DNA from 2 places in the Thalassospira sp. MBR-102 genome. Region 1 is predicted to be linked to the other one. Evidence: riboswitches for the same ligand, from Rfam matches in the RefSeq annotation. Region 1 holds a riboswitch; the other holds the start of a gene.
The links. Region 1 has a riboswitch for glycine ahead of gcvT (glycine cleavage system aminomethyltransferase GcvT). Riboswitches for the same ligand answer to the same signal wherever they lie in the genome.
Positions count from the first base shown of each region.

Region 2: it holds a riboswitch for glycine, as region 1 does, so the genes downstream of both, ABIE64_RS14205 (L-serine ammonia-lyase) here and gcvT (glycine cleavage system aminomethyltransferase GcvT) in region 1, are expected to answer to the same signal.

Region 1 covers NZ_JBEPTC010000002.1:115,283-122,789, reverse strand. Annotated here, with positions in the region: gene ABIE64_RS04055 (homoserine kinase) at 1-703, opposite strand, end outside; gene ispH (4-hydroxy-3-methylbut-2-enyl diphosphate reductase) at 736-1,683, opposite strand; gene ABIE64_RS04045 (hypothetical protein) at 1,910-2,494, shown strand; glycine riboswitch at 2,731-2,854, shown strand; glycine riboswitch at 2,858-2,960, shown strand; gene gcvT (glycine cleavage system aminomethyltransferase GcvT) at 3,018-4,130, shown strand; gene gcvH (glycine cleavage system protein GcvH) at 4,221-4,592, shown strand; gene gcvPA (aminomethyl-transferring glycine dehydrogenase subunit GcvPA) at 4,596-5,951, shown strand; gene gcvPB (aminomethyl-transferring glycine dehydrogenase subunit GcvPB) at 5,948-7,444, shown strand.
Region 2 covers NZ_JBEPTC010000008.1:31,982-39,488, forward strand. Annotated here, with positions in the region: gene ABIE64_RS14175 (glutamate-5-semialdehyde dehydrogenase) at 90-1,376, shown strand; gene ABIE64_RS14180 (nicotinate-nucleotide adenylyltransferase) at 1,373-1,981, shown strand; gene rsfS (ribosome silencing factor) at 2,036-2,425, shown strand; gene rlmH (23S rRNA (pseudouridine(1915)-N(3))-methyltransferase RlmH) at 2,507-2,965, shown strand; gene ABIE64_RS14195 (hypothetical protein) at 3,068-3,724, shown strand; gene ABIE64_RS14200 (dihydrofolate reductase family protein) at 3,731-4,264, opposite strand; gene ABIE64_RS14205 (L-serine ammonia-lyase) at 4,417-5,832, opposite strand; glycine riboswitch at 5,903-6,030, opposite strand; glycine riboswitch at 6,034-6,133, opposite strand; gene gpmI (2,3-bisphosphoglycerate-independent phosphoglycerate mutase) at 6,408-7,507, shown strand, end outside.

The DNA of each region.
Region 1 (7,507 bases):
AACACCACGCATTCATGCAGATCGCAATGTCATAGGCCAGCAGATCGTTGCACGCGAAATAGAAATCAATCAGGCCGGAAACGTCGTCCTTGCCGGGGAAGAAAAACACATTATCCGGGAAAAGGTCGGCATGGATTACGCCTGCGGGCAACTGATGGGGCCAGTTGGCTTCGAGGAAGGCCAGTTCATCCTCGATCAGTTTTTCAAGACCGGGCTGAACGCCATCGGCATCGGCACGGCAGCTTTCAAACAGCGGACGCCAGCCCTTCACACTTAGCGCATTGCCAAGATACATGTCGAAATCCTGACCGGCGGTGTGCAATTGCGCCAGCGCGGTGCCAAGCCCCATGCAGTGATGGGGCATGATCCGGCGCGGCGACATGCCGTTCAGGAAGGATGTGATGGCGGCCGGACGTCCGCACAAACGGCGTAACGCAACCCCGTCCCTGCCGTGGATCGGTGTCGGGCAGTTCAGTCCCTTGGCCGACAGATGATCCATTAGGCCCAGATAAAAGGGTAGATCATCCGGGTTCACGCGCTTTTCATACAGGGTCAGGATGAAGGATGCCTGATCGGTCTGAAGCAGGAAGTTGGTGTTTTCGACGCCCTCGGCGATGCCTTTGAACGAAATCACGGTGCCGATATCGTATTCGGCGACAAAACGGGCGATATCTTCGTCAGAAACGTCGGTATAGACGGCCATGGGATATCCGGATTTCCTGCATCAGAGCTGGGTTAGCTGGCAAGCTGGCGGGGCAGCTTGAAGGTGACGTTTTCGTTGGTCAAAGTCAGGGTTTCGACCGTGACGTTATAACGTTCACGGCAGGCATCAATGACTTCCTCGACCAGAATTTCCGGGGCGGATGCACCTGCGGTAATGCCAAGGGTCGAAATGCCTTCGAGTTTTGACCAGTCGATATCCTTGGCGCGTTCGACCAGAACCGAACGGTCACATCCTTCGCGTTTCGCGACTTCGACCAGACGGTTCGAGTTCGACGAGTTTGGTGCACCCAGCACCAGAATGGCATCGGCGTCGGTCGCGATCAGCTTGACCGCGTGCTGGCGGTTGGTGGTCGCATAGCAGATGTCTTCTTTCTTTGGGACCTCGATCGCCGGGAAACGGCCTTGCAGGATCGAGATGATCCTGGCCGTATCGTCCAGCGACAGGGTGGTCTGGGTCACAAACGCAAGGTTTTCGGGGTTTTCGACCTGAAGGTTTTCGGCGTCTTCTTCGGTCTCGATCAGGGTCATGCTGCCCGGTGGCAACTGGCCCATGGTGCCGATGACTTCGGGGTGACCGGCATGGCCGATCAGAAGAATATGTTTGCCGTCCGCATGGTGGCGTTCCGCACCACGATGGACCTTGGACACCAGCGGGCAGGTTGCATCAAGATATTCAAGCTGGCGGTTTTCGGCGGCTTCGGGCACCGATTTCGGCACGCCGTGCGCGGAAAAGATCACCGGAACCCCGTCCGGGACGCTATCGAGTTCATCGACAAAAACCGCACCCATATCGCGCAGGCGGTCGACCACGAATTTGTTGTGGACGATTTCGTGGCGGACATAGACCGGCGCGCCATACTTCACCAGCGCCTTTTCGACGATCTCGATCGCACGATCCACCCCCGCACAGAAACCGCGCGGGTTGGCAAGGATGATCCGAAGGTCGGCTTTGTCAGACATGATACGGGTCCGAATGTTCATGATGCGCGACACCAGCCGCGATTATTCAAGTGTCTTCGTTACATAACCCGCCAGCACCGGACGTGCAATGACAGACACCATGCAAAGATGGATGTGGATGCATGTATTGGTGGCAATTGTTGTGAATGCACTGATTTCAAACGGAAGCGGGTTGTGTCGCCATATCGGAGCGAATAGACTGCGCGCGGCTGTGCCCGGATCGGGCATGACAGCGAATTTGACCAGTTCTATAGAGGCTTGGATGACGATTGCGAACGGACTGCGGCGTGTTTGTGCATTGGGTTTGGTGTCGTTTGCCGGTTTTCTGGCAGCGTGTGGCACGTTCGAAGAACAGCCGGTCCCGGCATGCCCGCGTGCCTTCCTGCCCAATGATACCGCCCGTCTGGTGCAGTTCAATGGTCAGGGCAAAGACCTGACCGATGTTATCCTTGAAGCCGAATTTGCCGGATATCTGGGCGATTGCGGCTATGACCTTGAAGAAAAGGTCCTGAACGTTGTCATCAGCCCGGTGATCAATGCCGAACTGGGCCCGGCAGCGCAGGGACGCAACGCAAAACTCCAGTATTTCGTGGCACTTAAGGACCCGTCCGGCGAGTTTATCCAGAAAAATCTGTTTGATGTCGACATGGTGTTTCCGAGCAATTTGAACCTGGCGCGCTATCGCGACGAGCAGGTGACTTTGAACGTGCCGCTGGATGATGTCTGGGCCGGTCCGGATTATGAAATCTATCTTGGTTTCCAGCTGAGTGCCGACCAGCTCGACTACAATCGACGCTTCGGAAAAAATTAATAATCCGGCCTATTATTCATTTTTAGTGAATAATCAAATCCCGCCCGCATCGCGTGGCGGGATTTTCGTTTTTGGACAAAAGTTCGTTTTCGGTAATCCTCATACAAAAGAATGGACATTTGCCGGAGGGACTAAAAAAGAGCTTTTAATCCTCATACTAATGGGTGGGGTCGAAAGGATATGATTTTTGGGGCTGGTCTGGTCGGATTCAAATCCGTATAAGGGGGCATACCCAAATGATCCCCGTGGGAGAGTGCCACGGTCTTGATCGATGCGTCGGATTGCATCGATAGGGATTGCGCGGACGCCGAAGGAGCAACCACCCCGGAAACTCTCAGGCAAACGGACCGCGGGGAGATGGGACTCTGGAAAGCAGGCGGCATCAGAAATCGATGTGCGCCTCGCCGAAGATGTAAGCAGACCGGTATCCAAACCGGCTGTGATTCTTTCAGGCTCCAAGACAGAGGGGGACGTGGTTGGCCACTGGTCGGCTATGTTTCTCAACGCCTGTCTGGAGACCTTGATGGCCGATCATCAAACCGAACTGCTGAAAACCGCCCTTTATGATTTGCATGTCGAACTGGGTGCCAAGATGGTGCCGTTTGCCGGTTACGGCATGCCGGTGCAATATCCGCTGGGCGTTATGGGCGAACATCTGCATACCCGTGCGAAGGCCGGTCTTTTTGACGTTTCGCATATGGGGCAGGTTCGCCTGACCGGCGAACATCGCGTCGCCGAGCTTGAAAAGCTGGTACCCGGTGATATCGCGATTCTGAAACCCGGCCGCACCCGTTATTCCGCCTTTACCAATGACGATGGCACGATCCTTGATGACCTGATGATCACCAATGCGGGCGACAGCCTGTTTCTGGTGATCAATGCGGCGTGTAAGGATGATGACATTGTCCATATGCGGGCCAATCTTGATAACGGTGTGGAGCTGATCGAGATTGATGATCGCGCATTGATGGCGTTGCAGGGCCCGGATGCGGCCCGCGTGCTGGCACGGTTTGCGCCTGCGGTTGCCGATATGAAATTCATGAGCTTTGCCGAGATCGATATTGCCGGTATCGCGTGCTTTGTCACCCGGTCGGGCTATACCGGTGAGGACGGGTATGAGATTTCCGTGCCGAATGAGCGCGCCGAAGAACTGGCGCGCAAGCTTCTGGCCGAGGAAGAGGTCGAGGCGATTGGCCTTGGCGCGCGCGATTCGCTGCGTCTTGAAGCCGGTCTTTGCCTGTATGGCAACGATATCGATACCACGACCACCCCGGTCGAGGGTGACCTGAACTGGATCATCAACAAGCGCCGCCGCGAAGAAGGCGGGTTCAAGGGTGCGGATGTGATCCTTGATCAGCTTGCCAATGGGGCGGATCGCAAACGTGTCGGGATCAAACCCGAAGGCAAGGCCCCGGCGCGTGAACACACCCCGATCCTGAACAGTGACGGTGAAGAAATCGGCGAAATCACCAGCGGTGGTTTTGGCCCGACCGTGGATGGCCCGATTGCGATGGGATATGTCGCAATTGAATTTGCCGCCCCGGGTACCAAAGTCGATCTGATGGTGCGCGGCAAGGCACGCCCGGCGGAAATCGTCGAACTGCCGTTTGCGGCACATCGTTACTATCGCGGCTGATCATCAGAAAAAAAGAGTTCGGGCAGCGTTTGCGGCCCGCAAAAGATACCGAGATTTTAGAGACAACTGATCTTACAGGGACGAATTACCATGGCTAAAAAATTCTCGCAGGAACATGAATGGGTTGAATATGAAGACGGTGTCGCGACCGTTGGCATTACCGATTACGCCCAGCAATCGCTTGGCGATATCGTTTATGTCGAGCTGCCGGAAGTTGGCAAAAAGCTGACCAAGGATGGCGATGCGGCGGTTGTCGAATCGGTCAAGGCCGCCAGCGACGTTTATGCGCCGCTTGATGGTGTCGTTGTCGAAGCCAACGAAGAGCTTGATGACAATCCGGCACTGGTGAACGAAGCCCCGGAAAGCGATGGCTGGTTCTTCCGCATGGAACTTTCCGATGAGTCCCAGCTTGATGAGCTGATGGACGAAGCTGCGTATAAAGACTTTGTCGAAGGCCTTTAAGATATGCGTTATCTTCCGCTAACCAGTGCGGATCGCGCCTCGATGCTTGAAACCATCGGGGCCGGGTCCGTTGACGAGTTATATAGCGACGTGCCCGAAGGCGCGTTGCTGTCCGAGCCGGTCGATCTGCCATATCATCTTGGTGAATTGCAGGTCGAACGCGACATGGCGAAACTGGCCGCCAAAAACATGGGCACGGCCAGCGTGCCGAGCTTCCTGGGCGCGGGGGCGTATCGCCACCATGTTCCGGCCACGGTCGATTACATCATCCAGCGTGGTGAGTTTCTGACGGCCTATACCCCGTATCAGCCGGAAATCGCACAGGGCACGTTGCAGTATCTGTTCGAATTCCAGACCCAGGTGGCATCGATCACCGGCATGGATGTGGCCAACGCATCGATGTGGGACGGGGCAACGTCGTGCGCGGAGGCCGTTCTGATGGCGTGCCGGGCCACGCGCCGCAAGAAGGCGGTTCTGTCGGGTGGCTTGCATCCGCATTACCGTGAAGTCACGGAAACCTATTGCCAGTATAGCGATACCGAAGTTGCCGGTCGTGACGGGCACCCGGAAAAGCAGGCAACCGCGGATGAGCTTGACGATCTGATCGATGATCAGACCGCGTGTGTGGTTGTCCAGTATCCGGACGTGTTTGGCCGTATTCAGGATCACACCAAGCTTGCGGATGCGTGTCATGCCAAGGGTGCGCTTTTGATTGTGGTGTTTACCGAGGCCATGGCCTTTGGCGCGGTCAAGTCACCGGGCAGCTTTGGCGCGGACATCGTCTGCGGCGAAGGCCAGTCGATTGGTAACAACCTGAATTATGGCGGCCCGTATGTCGGGCTTTTTGCCACGACCAGCAAACTGGTACGCCAGATGCCCGGCCGCCTGTGTGGTGAAACGGTCGATCAGGATGGCAAGCGTGGTTTTGTTCTGACACTTTCGACCCGCGAGCAGCATATCCGCCGCGAAAAGGCGACATCGAACATCTGCACCAATTCCGGGCTGTGTTCGTTGGCCTTTACGGTGCATATGAGCCTTCTGGGTGAAGACGGGTATCGTGGTGTGGCAACACTTAACCATGAAACGGCGTGCAAGACCGCCGATGCGATTGATGCGGTACCGGGTGCGGAAGTGGTCAATGACAGCTTCTTTAACGAGTTCACCGTCAAGCTTGCCAAACCGGCAGCCGAGGTGGTCGAGGCACTGGTTGCCAAGGGTGTTCTTGGCGGCGTTCCGTTGTCGCGCCTGTATCCGAACCGTGACGATCTGGGCAATTACCTTTTGGTGGCGGCGACCGAAACCAACACCGACGAAGACATCGCGGACCTTGCGTCTGCATTGAAGGAGGTGCTGGCATGAGCTTTACCACCCATACCGGTAACCGTGGACTTGTGCTTGAGGAAAAGCTGATTTTCGAGATGGGCGAACCGGGGCGTACCGGTGTTGACCTTCCGAAGCCAGCGGGCATCAAATCACGCCTTGGCGGCCTTGATCGCGATAGCGATGTCGGTCTTCCGGGCCTGTCCGAGCCGCAGGTGGTGCGTCATTTCACGCGCCTGTCGCAGAAAAACTTTGGCATCGATTCTGGCTTCTTCCCGCTGGGTTCGTGCACGATGAAACATAACCCGCGCCTGAATGAAAAGGTTGCGCGGATGCCCGGTCTTGCCGACCTGCATCCGATGCAGCCCGAAAGCACGGTTCAGGGCGCACTTGAACTGATCGACAGTTGCGCACACTGGTTGCTGGTTCTGACCGGGATGCCCGCGGTTTCCATGTCGCCCGCAGCGGGCGCACAGGGCGAACTTTGCGGCATGATGGCGATCCGGGCGGCCCTTGATGCGCGCGGTGAAAACCGTCGTCGTGTTCTGGTGCCTGAATCGGCCCACGGGACCAACCCGGCAACGGCGGCGGCTTGTGGTTTTACGGTTGATTCGATCCCCGCGACCGAAGATGGCCGTGTGGACCTTGCGGCATTCGAAGCCAAGCTTGGCGACGATGTGGCCGGTATCATGCTGACCAACCCGAATACGTGTGGGTTGTTTGAGCGCGACGTTCGCAAGATTGCCGATCTGGTCCATGCGGCCGGTGGGTATTTCTATTGCGATGGGGCGAACTTCAACGCGATTGTCGGACGGGTGCGCCCGGCGGACCTTGGCATTGATGCGATGCATATCAACCTGCATAAGACCTTTTCGACCCCGCATGGCGGCGGTGGACCGGGTTCGGGTCCTGTTGTGTTTTCCGACGCACTGGCCCCGTTCGCACCGATCCCCTATGTCGTGCGCAAGGGCGAGAAATTCCATCTGGTGGAAACCGCAGACGAGAAGGACGGCAACAAACCGTTCGGTCGCCTGAAAGGGTTCCATGGCCAGATGGGCATGTTCATTCGTGCGCTGTCTTATATGAAAAGCCACGGTGCGGATGGATTGCGTCAGGCGTCGGGCGATGCGGTTCTGAATGCCAACTATCTGCTGGCGCGCCTTAAAGGCAAGCTGAGCGTGGCGTTTCCGGGCTATTGCATGCACGAAGCCCTGTTTGACGATGATTTCCTGAAAGATACCGGTGTTTCGACGCTGGATCTTGCGAAAGCGATCATCGACGAGGGCTTCCACCCGATGACCATGTATTTCCCGCTGGTCGTTCATGGTGCGCTTTTGATCGAGCCGACGGAAACGGAAACCAAGGAATCGATTGACCAGTTCTGCGACGCGGTTCTGGCATTGGTGGCCAAGGCAGAATCGGGCGATGCGGAATTCTTCAAGAATGCACCGTATCTGACGCCACGCCGTCGTCTTGACGAGACGGCAGCGGCAAGAAAGCCGGTTCTGCGCTGGATGCCTGAAACTGCTTGATTTGCAACGCAACATAACCTTTTTGCGCACCCCGGTCATCTGGCCGGGGTGTTCTTTTTCAAA
Region 2 (7,507 bases), on a different contig from region 1:
ATATTTTGTCAAATTGTCGATAAAATTGCGATAAGCCCGCCCCGGGAATTCCGGCCTGCGGGACATCTTCAAGGAACGGAACCAGGACCATGACGGCACTTGCCAGCATCGAAACCCAGGACATCGCAGCACTGATGCACGACATGGGCATCAATGCCCGTGAAGCTTCGCTGAAACTGGCACAGGTCCCGTCCGAACCAAAAACCGCTGCCCTTAAGGCCGCCGCCCGGAAACTCCGCGAAAATGCCGATATCATTCTGGCCGCCAATGCACGCGACATGGAAGCAGGCCGTGCAAAGGGCCTGACGCCAGCATTGCTTGATCGTCTTGCGCTTGACCCTGCACGCATCGAAAGCATGGCGTCCGGGGTCGAAGCAGTTGCCGACCTTCCCGATCCGGTTGGTCGCGAACTTGCCCGCTGGAGCCCCGAACGCAACGGGCTCGATATCGCGCGCGTGTCTGTGCCGCTTGGCGTGATCGGCATCATTTATGAAAGCCGCCCGAATGTGACGGCCGATGCCGGTGCCATGTGCATCAAATCGGGCAATGCCGCCATCCTGCGCGGTGGTTCGGAAAGCTTCCATTCATCCCGCGCGATTTTTGACTGCATGCTTGCCGGTATTCTCGATGCCGGTTTGCCCGAACATGCGCTTCAGATGATCCCGGTGACGGATCGCGCCGCCGTTGGCGAGATGCTGAAACTGTCCGATTACATCGACGTCATCGTCCCGCGCGGCGGCAAGTCGCTGATATCGCGCATTACCGATGAAAGCCGGATTCCCCTGTTCAAGCATCTGGAAGGGCTTTGCCATACCTATGTCCATGCCAGTGCGGATGTGACCAAAGTCGTCGATATCGTGGTGAATGCCAAGATGCGCCGGACCGGCATTTGCGGTGCGACCGAAACCATCCTGATTGATCAGGTGGTTGCCGATGATCTGTTGCCGAAAATTGCCGCTGCCCTTGCCGACAAGGGATGTGAAATGCGTGGCGATGCCAGCGCGCAAAAGGCAGACACCCGCATCCTGCCTGCCACGGACGATGATTGGATCACCGAATATCTTGATGCCATTGTGTCGATCAAGGTCATCAATGGCGTCGAAGAAGCGGTCAACCATATCAACACATATGGATCGCATCACACCGACGCCATTTTGGCCGAGGATACCGATGCGACCGCGACGTTCCTCAATGGTGTTGATTCCGGCATCGTGATCGTCAATGCATCGACACAGTTTGCTGATGGCGGCGAATTTGGCATGGGGGCCGAGATTGGCATTTCGACGGGCAAGCTGCATGCACGCGGCCCGGTCGGAGTCGAACAGCTGACCAGCTATAAATACATCGTGCGCGGCACCGGCCAGACCCGCCCATGAGTTTTTCGACGCCCAGAAGTCATAGTGCCCCGCCCCGCGTCGGATTGCTGGGCGGGTCGTTTAACCCGGCGCATGAAGGGCATCTGCATATATCGCTGGAAGCCTTGAAAACCCTGCAACTTGATGCAGTCTGGTGGCTGGTGTCGCCGCAAAACCCGCTCAAGCCCGCCCAGGGTATGGCCGACCTTGCCGACCGGTTCGATTCGGCGCTGATGATGGCAAAGCATCCCCGCATTGTTGTTTCTGCAATTGAATCAGAACTGGGAACCCGTTATACGGCCGACACTCTCGCAGCCTTGCAGCGTCGTTTTACCCGAACGCGGTTCGTATGGCTGATGGGGGCGGACAATCTGGCCCAGTTTCATAAATGGAAATGGTGGGACAGGTTGATTTTGCGCGCTCCCATTGCGGTTCTTGACCGCGAGGGGTATTCTAACAAGGCATTGTCCGGGACGGCAGCCAAGCGTATGGAACGCTGGCGCATCCCATCGGACAGGGCGGGTTTGCTGGCCGATCTCGATGTTCCGGCCTGGGTTTACCTGCCAATAAAGCGCCATCCGGCTTCTTCGACCGCAATCCGCGCCGAAGGCAGATGGCAGGTTTGACCGGCGGGAGTTCCCCGGATCCGAAACGGATCGGGCTCTCTTGCGTAAATTGAGGTGGCGACCATAGGTACCGCAAAAAAGACTCTGACCCCGGGCGAGCTTCTTGCCCTTATCCAGAGCACGCTAGAAGATGACAAGGCCGAAGACCTTGTCACCATTAATCTGATCGATAAAACCTCCCTTGCCGATCATATGATCATTGCAACCGGGTCATCCTCCAGACGGGTGGCGTCGATGGCAGAGCATATTGTCGAAAAGCTGAAAGAAGCAGGTCAGGGCCGTGCCCAGGCCGAAGGCAAGGAACAGGGCGACTGGGTTCTGGTTGATGCCGGCGATGTCATCGTCCATCTGTTCCGCCCGGAAGTTCGCGCTTTCTACAACATAGAACAGATGTGGGGCGTTGAAAATCCGGCGCTTAAACAGCAGGCGGCGCGACTGTATTAATACAGTCCGCCCCGGTTTGCCCTGACCACCGCGGGGATTGGCCATCGGTGGTCCCCATGCGGGCGGAGCCAGATCGGAAAGATGCAAATTACCCTTGCTGCGGTGGGCCGAATGAAAAACGGCCCCGAGAAAGATCTTTTTGACCATTACGCAACCCGCCTGCGCTGGCCCTTTGCCGTGCGAGAAGTCGAAGAGAAGAAAAAGCTGCCCCCCAATCAGCTTAAAGACCGCGAGGCGGAGCTTTTACTGGGCGTCATCCCCGAAAATGCCTTTTTGATCGCACTTGACGAGCATGGCCGCGAATATGGCTCCATCGATTTTGCTGCAAAGCTTGAAGGCTGGATCGATCAATATGCCGGAAATATCGCCTTTGCCATTGGCGGGGCCGACGGCCATGGGGACGCTATCAAAACACGCGCCAATACGCTTTGGTCACTTGGCAAGGCGACTTGGCCCCATATGCTGGTGCGCGCCCTGATTGCCGAGCAGCTTTTCCGCGCCCATGCCATCCAGACCAACCATCCATATCACCGGGAATAATCCCCAAAGTCACCAAAAGCATTGGTTCCCCCACTCTTGGATAAGTTGTTTCAAATTTTGTCCATGGGTATTTCTCTATCTGTTTGAGTAGGGGAATTAACGATGCAAAACAGATACTTAAAGATTGCCGCCGTTATCGGTTTGGCAATGCTGACCGGCGCGTGCGCAGCTTCGCGTAGCGTTGTCGAAATTCAGGAACCGGCCAAAATTGAGAACCCGGCGACTGGGCCGGCCGTTAAAATCGTTTCGGTCGAAGACAAACGCCAATTCGAGATTGATCCATCAACACCGGATATCCCGTCGCTGTCGAATGACGAGATTGATGATGTCACCTTTACATCGCGTGCCTATGCCCGCAAACGCAACACCTATGGAATGGCACTGGGGGATGTTTTGCTGCCCGAAGGCAAAACTGTTGCCGATGCCGTCAACAAGGCAATCTCCAACGGCTTCAAACAGGCCGGATACCGTGTTCTTGAACCGGGGGACGCCGAATATGACAGCGCCGACGCCGTCGATGCCGACCTGATTAAGTTCTGGTCATGGTTCGAACCCGGTTTCTGGCAGGTCACGGTGCATAATAAGTCCGAAGTGACGTTGAAGGGCAACGAACTGAACAAGGGCGAACCGGTTACAGTCACCGACAGCTATCAGGAAAAGATGCAGATGGTCCTCGACAGCGACTGGCAAAGCAGTGCTGTTAATGCCCTACGCGAACTTTCATCAAAGATTGCCGAAAAACTGGAAACGCTTAAGTAACCGGCTTTAACGCAAATCATACTGCATGCGCACGACACCGGACTTGTAGTGCTCCGATGCCACCAGTTTCGGTGTCGTGCCCACAGCATCCCGGCCAAACAGCCGGATGCCATCTCCCAGAATTTCGGGGATGATGAACATTTCAAGCTGATCGACAAGGCCGCCAAACAGGAATTGGGTCACAACACTGGCCCCACCGACGATCCAGATATCGCCGGTATCGGACCTGTCATCGCGAAGCTGGCTTGCCAGTTCCACAAGACTACCGCCATAGGCCTCTGTATTGGCCGGGCGGTTATCGGGCAAATCGCGCGATGTCAGGACAATCGTGCGGCGATCTTCATAGGGCCAGTCACCAAATTCCATCACCTGATCAAAGGTTTTTCGCCCGATGATCAGTGTTCCCACGGTGCCCAGAAAGCCCTCGAAATCGAACTCGGCCGGATCGAATTGATCAAGCCAGTCAACAGCACCATTGGCGCGCGCGATATAGCCATCCAGACTGACCGCGATATAGATGCGGAACAGTTTCTTTTTCATGCTTTGCCCAACCTGTTCGAGGTCTTTGCCCCGTTTTTGATTTCTCAATGATATCAGATTGCAGGCGCAAGGTGGCAAGAATCGGGCCGGATGAAAAACACCCCCGAAACGGCGGCTTCGAGGGTGTTTGGTCGGTATTTCAAACTGTCAGCTCAACATTCGACCACGTTGACATTGACCGCCAGCCCGCCCTGGCTGGTTTCCTTGTATTTGCTTTGCATATCAATGCCGGTCTGGCGCATGGTTTCGATTACCTTATCGAGTGACACGGTATGCTGACCATCACCGCGCATTGCCAGACGGGCAGCATTGATCGCCTTGACCGCCCCCATGGTGTTGCGTTCGATGCAGGGTACCTGTACCAGACCGCCAATCGGATCACAGGTCAGGCCAAGGTTGTGTTCCATGCCAATTTCGGCGGCGTTTTCAACCTGTTCGGGGGTACCGCCCATGACGGCACAAAGCGCGCCTGCCGCCATTGAGCAGGCCACACCGACCTCCCCCTGGCAACCGACTTCGGCGGCAGAAATCGACGCACGCTTTTTATAGATCGAACCAATGGCCGCCGCCGTTAACAGGAATTCGCGTATTTTCCCCTGTGTCACATTGGCCCCGAACCGTTCGTAATAGCGCAGCACGGCGGGAATAACACCCGCCGCCCCGTTGGTCGGGGCGGTCACGACGCGCGAACCGGCAGCATTTTCTTCGTTAACCGCAAGGGCATAAAGATTGACCCAGTCGATCACGGTCAACGGGTCCTTAAGCCCCGCTTCTGGCCGTTCCGTCAGTTCAAGGTAAAGTTTGCGCGCACGCCGTTTGACATTCAGCCCGCCGGGCAGGATGCCATCGGTTTTGCAGCCACGCTCAATACAATCCATCATCGCGCGATGCACGCGGTCGACAAATTCCTCGGTCTCGGCAGGTTCACGCCAGCTTTTTTCGTTTTCGGCCATGACTTCGGCAATCGACAGCTTTTCCTTTTTACAGATCGCCATCAGTTCATCGGCCGAGGAAAAAGGATAAGGCAGTGTGATATTATCGCCGGAATATTCCGCCCCGCGATCATCGCCCGAGACGATAAACCCACCCCCAACCGAAAAATATTCCTGTTTGTGCAAAACAACACCGTCACGGTCAAAGGCGGTGATCCGCATGCCGTTGGGGTGTTCGGGCAGGCTTTCGGTCATATGGAAAACAAGGTTGGTATCCCGGTTGAAGGCAACCGGATACGCGCCGTAAAGCTGTAATGCGTGATCTTTATCAATCGCATCCATTGTCGGTGCGATCCGGTCGGGATCAACCGAACGCGGTCGTTCCCCCGAAAGCCCCATGATCACCGCGGTATCGGTGGCATGGCCCTTGCCGGTCAGGGCAAGCGATCCGTAAAGATCGACAATTACCGAGCCGATTTTTTCCAAAAGATTCCGGGCTTCGAGTTCCAGACAGAACCGATAGCCCGCGCGCATCGGGCCGACCGTATGCGAACTCGATGGGCCGATGCCGATGGTATAAAGATCGACAACGGAAAGATTAACGTCTTGCGGACGCTGCTTATTTTCTTCGGTCAAATGGGCCTCCCACGGCTCTTTGTCATGCGGATCAATGCCACATGACGTTATAGAACCGGTGTCTTGCCCCCTCTGTCCCTTGACCTGAGATTGTGCGCCCTGTTGCCAAAAACAAAGAAGTCTTTGACGCCATGGCTTCATCCTTCGGTGGAAATATGGTGCCGGGCATTGGCCCCGTACCGCTTTCTCTCTCCAGAGCCTCAATCCGCAACGGTCCATCTGCCTGAGAGTTTTCGGGGCTATTGCTCCTTCGGCGCCGATCTGATCGCGGGATCAAAGCGGGCTCTCCCATCGCGGTTATTCGAGGTATCACCGTAACGCCCGAGATTACAGGCAGGTGATGATCCTTGTCAAAAAGCGACTTTGCAAGCGCACAAAAAATACCCGGTCGGAAGGCTGTTCAATACCGGCATTCATGATAGATTGCGCGTTGAAAATGCTATGATTGGCAGCGTCTGATGGCGGACCCACCGCGCCCGGCGTCTTTGTACGGATGGCAAAATTGCCGGATAATAACCATCTTTACCGGTAATTCAGCCTTTTACCTTATTTCGTGTACTTTAGTTCGTGGGATTATGATTGTGACTGTATCAAATACCGTAAAGCGCCCGCGTCCGGTGGTGCTGTGCATTCTGGATGGCTGGGGTTATCGCGAGGAAAGCAAGGACAATGCGGTTGCATTGGCCAATACCCCTGTTTGGGACGCGCTTTATGCCAACAATCCGACCGGCTTTCTGAAAGCCTGCGGTCTTGATGTCGGCCTGCCCGAAGGACAGATGGGCAATTCCGAAGTCGGCCATATGAATCTTGGTGCCGGCCGGGTTGTGATGCAGGAACTGCCAAAAATTGACGAGGCTGTCAAAACCGGTTCGATCGCCGATACCGATACCGTCAAAAAGGTTATCGCCAAGCTGAAAGAAAGCGGGGGCGTCTGTCATATCGCCGGGCTTCTGTCCGAAGGCGGGGTGCATTCCCATCAGGCCCATATGGCGGCCCTTGCCAAAATCATCGCATCGGCCGGTGTGCCGGTAAAAATCCATGCCTACCTGGATGGCCGCGATACCGCCCCCAAAAGTGCCGCCAAATTCCTTGAAAAATTTCGCGCACTAATTGGTGATGCCAATGTTGAAATCGTGACCGTCACCGGGCGCTATTACGCGATGGACCGCGACAATCGCTGGGAACGCGTCAGTCAGGCCTATTTCACGATGGTAAAGGGCAAGAATTACGCCGATGGCCGCACCGCTGAAAGTGCCGAAGCCGCAATCAGGGCAGCCTATGATGCCGACACCACGGATGAATTCGTTCTGCCGACCGTGATTGGCGATTATGCCGGCATGAAAGACGGCGACGGGCTTTTGATGACCAATTTCCGGGCCGACCGCGCGCGTGAAATTCTGGCCGCGATCTGCGCACCGGACTTTGACGGGTTTGACCGTGGCACCCCGATCAGATTTGCCGTGCAGGCCGGTATGGTTGAATATTCATCCGACCATGCAAAATATATGGATGCGATCTATCCGCCGCAGGTGTTGCCAAATATCTTTGGTGAAGTCGTTTCCAGGGCTGGCATGAAGCAGTTGCGCATCGCGGAAACCGAAAAATATCCGCATGTGTCCTTCTTCTTTAACGGCGGCGAAGAACAGGTTTTCGAGGGCGAAGACCGTATTCTGGT